Regions from separate parts of the Pokkaliibacter sp. MBI-7 genome, predicted to be linked through region 1. Evidence: predicted binding sites of a transcription regulator. Region 1 holds the regulator's gene; the other holds the start of a gene.
What was found. The regulator LexA, encoded in region 1, represses DNA repair genes until DNA is damaged. The targets are predictions, from matches to a motif close to TACTGTNTANNTANACAGTA.

Region 1 (4,368 bases):
CCATTCTTGGCACGACGGGGAGCATTGCCAGCTTTCTCTTGCTGATCATCTGACGCAGAGAGGGCCTCTATCTCAGAGTCGCTCTCGTCACCATCACGCTGGTCAAGACGCTCTGAAGCGGGTTTACGTCGTCCATCCGTACGTCGACGAGACTTGTTATTACGACCACGAGAACTAGAACGACCAGACGCCTTTCGCTCGCCACGGTCACGTTCGCCTTCAGACTGGGTCACAGCCCCACTGTCGAGCTTTTCAGCCTCACGCACGTTGTTTTCTTGCATCAAATCCTCTCTGGTAGGCACTAATTCATTAATCTATTCGACGACGAAATGGGGGCAGTGAATCCAGCAATGCCTTTCCGTATCTTTTGGAGACAACCCGGCGATCAAGCAATGTAATACGGCCAGTATCCTGCTCCGAGCGCAAGAGCCTTCCCGCAGCCTGCACAAGTCGAATACTGGCATCAGGCATACTGATCTCCATGAAGGGGTTGCCACCCCGCTTTTCAATCCATTCAGCCAGGCCAGCCTCAACAGGGCTATCAGGCACCGCAAACGGAATTTTGGCAATGATAACATGAGTCAGGTATTTTCCCGGCAGATCAATACCTTCTGCGAAAGAAGCTAACCCAAATAAAATACTACCTCGCCCCTCATCCAGGTTTTCGCGATGTAACCTCAAGACTTCCTGCTTGCTGTAAGTACCTTGGGCAAGGATCAGATCAGCCCAGGGCTTGCCGATTTTTTCCAGCACCTCTTCCATTTGCCTGCGAGAGCTGAATAGCACTAGCGACCCTTCATTCAGGTTGAGGTTTTGCTTCAGCCACTCGACCAGCTCGGCGGTATGCTCCTGCGCTCGCGTAGGTTCATTACGCATGAGAGGAACCCACAGCTCAGCAGCATCACCATGATTAAATGGGCTCTGCACTCGCTCATAAGCTGCATCACTTGGCAAGCCGGCGCGCATCATAATGCGATCAAACCTGTTTAATGCTGTTAATGTTGCTGAGCATATTACAGCGCCAAAACATCTATTCCACAGCACCTGACGTAAACGCTCTGCCGCCAGTATCGGACTGGAGCATAAATTAGTATCCAATATATCCTGATAGTCGAGCTTCTCTGCCCACCGAGCCAATGGCACAGCGCCTTCTGCATCATGCTCGCTGTAACTCGTGCACAGCGCCCGAGCCTCCTGAATACGCGCAAGCATCTGCCCAATGATAGGGAACCAGGCCTCAGCTTCCTTGGCAGATATATCAGGATATTCCCCACCCATCGCCTGCTGAATGCCGCGACTCAGTTTATCAACGAGACTTTGCAGTGCGCCCCAACCTTGCCGTAACTGATCACATAAGCCACGCAGCTCTTCCGGCACACGCCCCTCAGCAAAACGGTATACATTAGAGCTGTACTCGCTATCATCACCCCACGTAACAGTGCTGCCAATCAATTCATTAAGGTATAGCAAACCCTGCTCAAGGGTTCTCACTTCGGAAGGAATCTGCTCCACAGCCTTGACCATATCGCCTGTCAGTCTTAACTGCGCAGCCATTGATGCCATATTTTTGTTCAGCTGCTTCAACCATCGATCGGTTGAGCGCACAGCCATCGCAAAAGTAAAGTGCCCAAGCGCCTTGTCAGGCAAATGATGGCCTTCATCAAATACATAAATGGTCTTGGCTGGAGCAGGTAAAATGACCCCCCCTCCCAAGGAGAGATCTGCCAGCACCAAGTCATGATTTGCGACGATACAATCTGCGTCCTCAAGCTCCTGTCGGGCACGATAAAATGGACACTGACTAAAAAACTGGCAACGATGGCGAGTGCATTGCTGATGATCAGTCGTGAGCTTACTCCAACTGCTGTCTGGCAACGGGTTGGGTAAATTATCTTTGTCACCGTTCCATTGACCAGATGACCAGACCTGCATCAGACTTTGCCAATCCTCACCCTCTGCATCTTTATTGTTCAGAGCATCCTGTTCAAACAATGCCAACGTCGGGTCGCTTGTCGCTCCTGTCAGACGCTCCAGCTTACTTGGACAGAGATAGCGCCCCCTGCCTTTCGCCAGAGCGTAGGAAAACTGCATACCACCATTAGCTTTCAAGTCCGGCAGATCTTTTTGCGTTATCTGCTCCTGCAGAGCAACTGTTGCAGTAGATACAACAACCTGCTTTTTCCATACTTTTGCCAGCGGCAGGGTAGCAAGCAAGTAGGCGACTGTCTTCCCTGTTCCAGTGCCCGCCTCTATAACGCAAAGGTGCCGACCACCAATGCGGTTATGCTCAGAATCTTGCTCGATCTCTCCAAAAGTACGCGCAATAGTTCCAATCATCTGCCTCTGACCAAGCCTGGGTCGAAGAGATTTTGCCCCTAGATAAGCTCGATAGGCTTGCTGGATAGCCTCTTTATGGCTTTCTTCTAACATGCAACATCTTCCGCAATTCTGACTGGCTCATTCCGCCAGCATTGTATAGGTAATCCCTTTGTATGTCCGTTGCCACCAGTGCTACTACAAGCCAACAGAGCTGGTCAGATTTTCATCTTTTGGATTTACAACATGAGATGACTGTATATAATCACAGATACTGTATAAACAGACAGATAAAATCACAATGATTAAGCTAACGCATCGCCAATCAGAAGTTCTTGAGTGCATTCGCCGGTATATTGAAAGCACTGGCTTTCCTCCAACGCGCGCCGACCTGGCACGAGAGCTTGGCTTCCGTTCTCCTAACGCGGCAGAAGAGCACCTGAAAGCCCTGGCTCGAAAAGGCGCAATCGAAATTATCGCTGGCGCCTCACGCGGCATTCGCATTCCAAGCGATTCAGGCTCTGCCAATGATGAATCCTCAACCGAGGAAGAGACTGGCTTACCTATAGTCGGTCGCGTCGCAGCGGGCAGCCCTATTCTTGCTCAGGAACATATATCTGACCGTTGCCAGGTCCCACCTGATTTCTTTTCCCCCAAAGCAGATTACTTGTTACGCGTTCAAGGTATGAGCATGCGCGATGCTGGAATTCTTGATGGTGATCTACTCGCAGTACATCGCACTCAGGATGTCCGCAATGGGCAGATCGTTGTAGCTCGAATTGGTGATGATGTGACCGTAAAGCGTTTTGAGCGCAATGGACACTCAGTACAACTCATTGCTGAAAACCCAGACTTTTCTCCCATAGAGTTAGACCTCACCACTGAAGAACTGGTGATCGAAGGTTTAGGTGTAGGCGTCATTCGCAGAGGAAATTAAACCATGCTGTCATCCCATACTCGTGCCACTTCAATATTGCAGCTAGACCATATTGCCAACATCCGGACGTTACCACCTACCACAGAATACTCTGGTAATCATAACCAAGCAGGTATAACTGAAGTCGTGGTAAATCAGCAGAGAGATGGCAAAGAACTATGGTTGCTGCCGATGCTGGCACAGCTTAATGTGGATGACCGCTGGTTTACCTGGGTAGCTCCCCCGAATAATCTGGAAAAGGACTGGCTGCTCACAGTCGGTATCGACCTCAACAAATGCATTCTGCTGAAACCATGTCGCGGCCATGACGTCTACAATCTTAGTCGTCGAGCATTGCGCCAAGGAAACTGCCACCTTGTTGTCAACTGGCCGGAAAAGGAAATTTCATCAGCGGAATATGAAGGTTTGGAGCAAGCAGCTCTTGATGGTGACAGCCATTGCATTTTGATTCGCACCCGTTAAATCAGCTAAACACCTGTATAAACGTGTGAATGGCATTTAATGACAACTGAAGACGGTGACTCGGACAGATGGATTCGTTCTGAGCGATGCATGTCACATAACCTAATGAAAAGCATGCCACGTAAGACTCATCAGTAACTTAGACGTTAGCTTGATGATTTATGAGAATAAATAAGTGACGTCTTTAACTAGTTAAAAAGCCTCATATGTTTGGCAGTGGGCTTAGCCAGCATAGAGGCACTATCTAATTCTGCACAGCTCTTCAGCAAACAAGCCACCAAGCCCGTCACAAAGCGCTTAGCCGCTCCGACCTTAATGCAATATGCGAGGCGCTTCCGAATCAACTTCTGCAGACTGCCTTTCCGCTAACTTCTCAGTCAACGCTTGTACGCCTGATGACAACATTCCTCTGGCCATTTCCAGGTATTGCTCACCCAGAAAATCACGCATCTCACTCACTACCTGAAGTTTGATTAGAGGTAAAACCTCATCTTCATCATGAAGCTGCAGCAACATTTCCCCATTTTCCAGCTCAACAATTTCCAATACTTTTGTATTTTCCAGCAAGCTGGCTAACTTCTCACTCACTTATCCAAAACTCCAACATGAAGCTCACCCATTCATTGAGTCTATTAAACGGTGAGACTGAATCT
Region 2 (4,368 bases), 1.0 Mb from region 1:
CATCACAGGTGACATGGGCATCGCCGCTGACGGCACTGAGAAAGATGGCTACATGCCTGGCATGGAGCTACGCGCCAAATACACCGTCTTTGCCGAAGGCTGTCGAGGGCACCTGGGCAAACGTCTGATCAAGCAGTTCGCTCTGGATCGTGACGCAACGCCTCAGCACTATGGCATCGGTATCAAAGAATTATGGGATATCGACCCTGCCAGGAGCCGGCCAGGCCTGGTTGTCCACACAGCAGGTTGGCCACTGGAAGAAAATGGAGCATCAGGAGGCTCTTTCCTCTATCACCTGGAAAACAATCAGGTGGTTGTCGGTCTGATTACTGACCTCAGCTACAGCAACCCCTACCTGAGCCCCTTTGATGAGTTTCAGCGCTGCAAGCATCACCCCATCCTGAGCAAGCATCTGGAGGGGGGCAAGCGGGTAGCCTATGGTGCCCGTGCCATTACCAAAGGTGGCTTCAATAGTTTGCCGAAAATGACCTTCCCCGGTGGGCTGCTGGTAGGCTGTGATGCTGGCACGTTGAACTTCGCCAAAATCAAGGGCGTACATACTGCCATGAAATCCGGCATGGTCGCCGCTGAGACGTTATTTACAGCACTGGCACAGGGTGATGAGGGAAGTCGCGAGCTGACCGAATATACCGAGAACTTCAAGGCCAGCTGGGTTTACGATGAACTCTATCGTGCACGCAACTTCGGGCCCGCACTGCATAAATTCGGCACCTATCTGGGTGGCGCTTTCAACTTTATCGATCAGAACATTTTCAACGGAAAAATCCCGCTGACACTGAAAGATGAAACCGAAGACTACGCTCAGCTAAAGCCAGCTGCCGAATTCACTCCCATCAGCTACCCCAAGCCTGACGGCAAACTGAGTTTCGACAAACTGTCATCGGTATTTCTATCCAATACCAATCACGAAGAAGATCAGCCTTGCCACCTGCGCCTGAAAGACTCAGCCATCCCCATCAGCATCAACCTGCCGCGTTTTGCAGAACCAGCACAGCGATACTGCCCTGCAGGGGTGTATGAGGTCGTTGAGCAGGATGATGGAGAGAAGCGCCTGCAGATCAACGCTCAGAACTGCGTGCACTGCAAGACGTGTGATATCAAGGATCCTTCGCAGAACATCGACTGGGTGCCACCAGAAGGTTCAGGTGGCCCCAACTATCCGAATATGTGATGTAGTAGTCGTTAGTTCATCGCTCTATGGCTAACGGTCGCGAGCCCTGCTCAGCCAGGGTTCGCACTATCACTGACAACACTCAACCAGCAACTACTTAAGAGCATGTATCACGCGCGTCACGACACCCAGAATCTGGAATGACTGCCCATCCTCAATCGGCATCCCCACAGGCTCTGGATCATCTACCCACAGCCAGGGCCGGCCCTCTTCATACTCCAGCCGTTTGAGGCTGATGTCATCCTCAGACTGAACCAGCACCAGATCCCCTCTGTGAGCCTGCATGCGACCGTTAAGTATCAGCACATCACCGTAGTCAATGCCAGATGGCAAGCAGCGCTCAAAAGCTTCATAGACGAAATCATGGCGGTCTCTTTCCAGATAGTCAGACAAGTCGAAGCTCTGCTCCGCCTCTCCTGATTCTTCGTCCACCCCCACACTACTAAAAACAGGCAGCATCAACTGAGCTGGCTTGAGGCTCCAGATTCCCGCTGGGCGCATTGATGACTTTCTGGCACGTTTTACCATGGCCAGACCTTGAGGGATTTCCATTGATGGCAATTGAGTCTGTTGCATATCCGACCTCCAACTACTGGACAAATATACACATCTTTTCTTAAATCACAAATTTTACTGGATATAAAAACAGTAAACCCAGCCGAAGCTGGGTTTACATTTCGCTGATACATTCACTCAGCGCAGACTAGAGACTGTCAGGAAGCACTCTCATGCTCATTGCCAGGCAACAGGCTTCGATTCATCTTCATCTGCGAGCTTACTGGCAGCCTCGACGATATCGTTAGAAATCCAAACTTCAACATGATCGCTGGGGATCTTGTAGTCATGCACACGCTGCCAGTCACTGCCGGGAGCCCGTTCCCAGACCGTACCTGCGTTATATTCAAGCAAATCGGCAAGTGACTCATCCCGAGAACACAGGGCATCAATGGGGTAGACCACCATGGCCTCGACGTCATGCAGCATTTCTTCGTCCTCGTAACCCGAGTACATGCGCCAGCCGGTGTCATTCAAATGAGCGGGAACCGTCTTGTACATAAAGCGTACAGGGCATGCTTCATCACCAAAGCAAAGCCTGGATACCAGCGCCAGAAAACCTTGCTTAGTCTGGCCTTTTTCTGTTTCGTCGCCTCTCGCCGTCACGTCTTCAAACCTCTCCGGTAGCGTCGTTTGCCGGGGCTACTATACAGCCTGTCCCGTGCCTGTAAACCCCGGTACGCCCCGTGGTGACTCACACCGAGCCATGATGTGACTGACTACTTCATCAGATTTATTCGATATCCCAGCTGACCTTTGAAAGTACTGCTCAAACGCCACGCAATCCTGTCTCCCCTTCCTGAAGTATTACCTTCGGGAATGGTTTCCTCTATCTGAACTTTTTCAGCGAGTCCTTTACTGGCGAGGTTGGCCAGAATCTTCTCCAGTCCACGACGGGACAAGTCTGTATGAGCGATCATTTCCCTCATCAGCGCCTGCTCATGCTCCATCAGATAAGCAATGACCAGAGACGCGTGGAGAGTCAGAACACCTTCTTCAGTTAGCATGGTAGCGATTTCTACAAAATGCTGAATCTTCTTGTTACGTCGCACACTAACCACCTTTTCTTTCTAGTTTCGGAAGCGGCTCAGAACAGCTGCTCACTAATTGGAAAGCCATTCAGCAAACCGTTAAAACCATATTAGACACAACAAAGTAGGTACAACCACCTTCAGACCGCGCTTAGGAAGAGTTGATTGGAAGAATGACGTCAGAGTGACAGAACATTCCATATTCTGACCCAACTCCCGGGAATCTGATGGACACTCAGACAAAAAACCACTGGCATACAGCGTACTGCGACACCTTTTGATGGTTATATCCCGAATAACCTTATGGTAACCCTACCCCTAGAAATGGCCAGCCTTATGGCAATTCATCAGGTAACGGTAAAAGTCAAACAAACACTTTTTCAAACAACAGGTTATCTTGCAATACAAGAACGGATGAATATACTTGAGCAGACCATCACTGATACCAAGTCATCACTTCCTGGCATCAGATCGGAGAGTAGCTCAGCTTGGTAGAGCACTGCCTTCGGGAGGCAGGGGTCGCAGGTTCGAATCCTGTTTCTCCGACCAGACTACTGTTTATATCTGTCTACAAAATCCCTTGAAAAGCCCGCCCCATGCGGGCTTTCTTGTCTCTGCCTGTCTATCTCTGTCTCTCCCTATAATTGCTCACTGAACCGCCCCGGCTTTCGCGGAGGCTCCAACTTTTGAGAAGATGGAGCCATGAAAAAGAACAGCAAGTTTTCCCCTGAAGTCCGTGAGCGTGCGGTACGGATGATGTTTGAGCAGCGCGGTGAGCATGAGTCTCAGTGGGCTGCGATCGTATCGATCGCCAGCAAGATAGGCTGTAACCCACAGACGTTGTGTAACTGGGTGCGCCAGTATGAGCGTGATACGGGTCAGCGTGATTGACCACTCGCGAGCAGGAGCGGATCAGGTCGTTGGAGCGCGAGGTGCGGGAGCTGCGCAAAACCAACGAGATCCTGCGTCTGGCCAGCGCGTTTTTTGCCCAGGCGGAGCTCGACCGCCGCTTCAAGTCATAAGATCGTTCATCGACCAACAGCGGGCGCGGTTCGGGGTCGAGCCGCTCTGCAAGGTTCTGCAGATTGCCCCGTCCGCTTACCGGCGCCATGTTGCACGACAACGTCAGCCGGACCTGCGCAGCCGCCGAGACAAGCGCGATGAGGCGCTCAGCCACGACATTCGGCGGGTCTGGGAAGAGAACCTGCAGGTCTACGGTGCTGACAAGGTGTGGCGTGCGCTCAAGCGCCAGGGCGTTGCCGTGGCCCGCTGTACGGTGGAGCGAGTGATGAAACGGTTAGGACTGCATGGCGTACGCCGGGGCAAGGCGGTGCGAACCCCCCATGGAGATGAAAGCAGGCCCTGCCCGCTGGATCGGGTTAATCGGCAGTTCGTAGCCCAGCGCCCCAACCAGCTATGGGTCTCGGATTTCACCTATGTTTCGACCTGGCAAGGGTTCGTGTATGTGGCCTTCGTGGTGGATGTATTCTCGCGTTTCATTGTCGGCTGGCGCGTGAGCCGCAGCATGAGCACCGACTTCGTGCTGGATGCGCTGGAGCAGGCGCTATACGCCCGACGGCCAGAGCGGAA

Region 2: the regulator LexA is predicted to act here: its motif matches at 1,824-1,843, upstream of QCD60_RS21800 (S24 family peptidase).

The regions. Positions count from the first base shown of each region.
Region 1 is NZ_JARVTG010000002.1:1,502,749-1,507,116, forward strand. Features, by position in the region: gene rhlB (ATP-dependent RNA helicase RhlB) at 1-281, opposite strand, end outside; gene dinG (ATP-dependent DNA helicase DinG) at 310-2,430, opposite strand; gene lexA (transcriptional repressor LexA) at 2,618-3,253, shown strand; gene QCD60_RS26550 (SulA-like leucine-rich domain-containing protein) at 3,257-3,715, shown strand; gene QCD60_RS26555 (hypothetical protein) at 4,028-4,303, opposite strand.
Region 2 is NZ_JARVTG010000002.1:465,412-469,779, reverse strand. Features, by position in the region: gene QCD60_RS21805 (electron transfer flavoprotein-ubiquinone oxidoreductase) at 1-1,192, shown strand, start outside; gene QCD60_RS21800 (S24 family peptidase) at 1,286-1,768, opposite strand; gene QCD60_RS21795 (DUF2185 domain-containing protein) at 1,925-2,353, opposite strand; gene QCD60_RS21790 (hypothetical protein) at 2,467-2,799, opposite strand; tRNA gene QCD60_RS21785 (tRNA-Pro) at 3,251-3,327, shown strand; partial or broken gene QCD60_RS21780 (IS3 family transposase) at 3,481-4,368, shown strand, end outside; AL1L pseudoknot at 3,755-3,871, shown strand.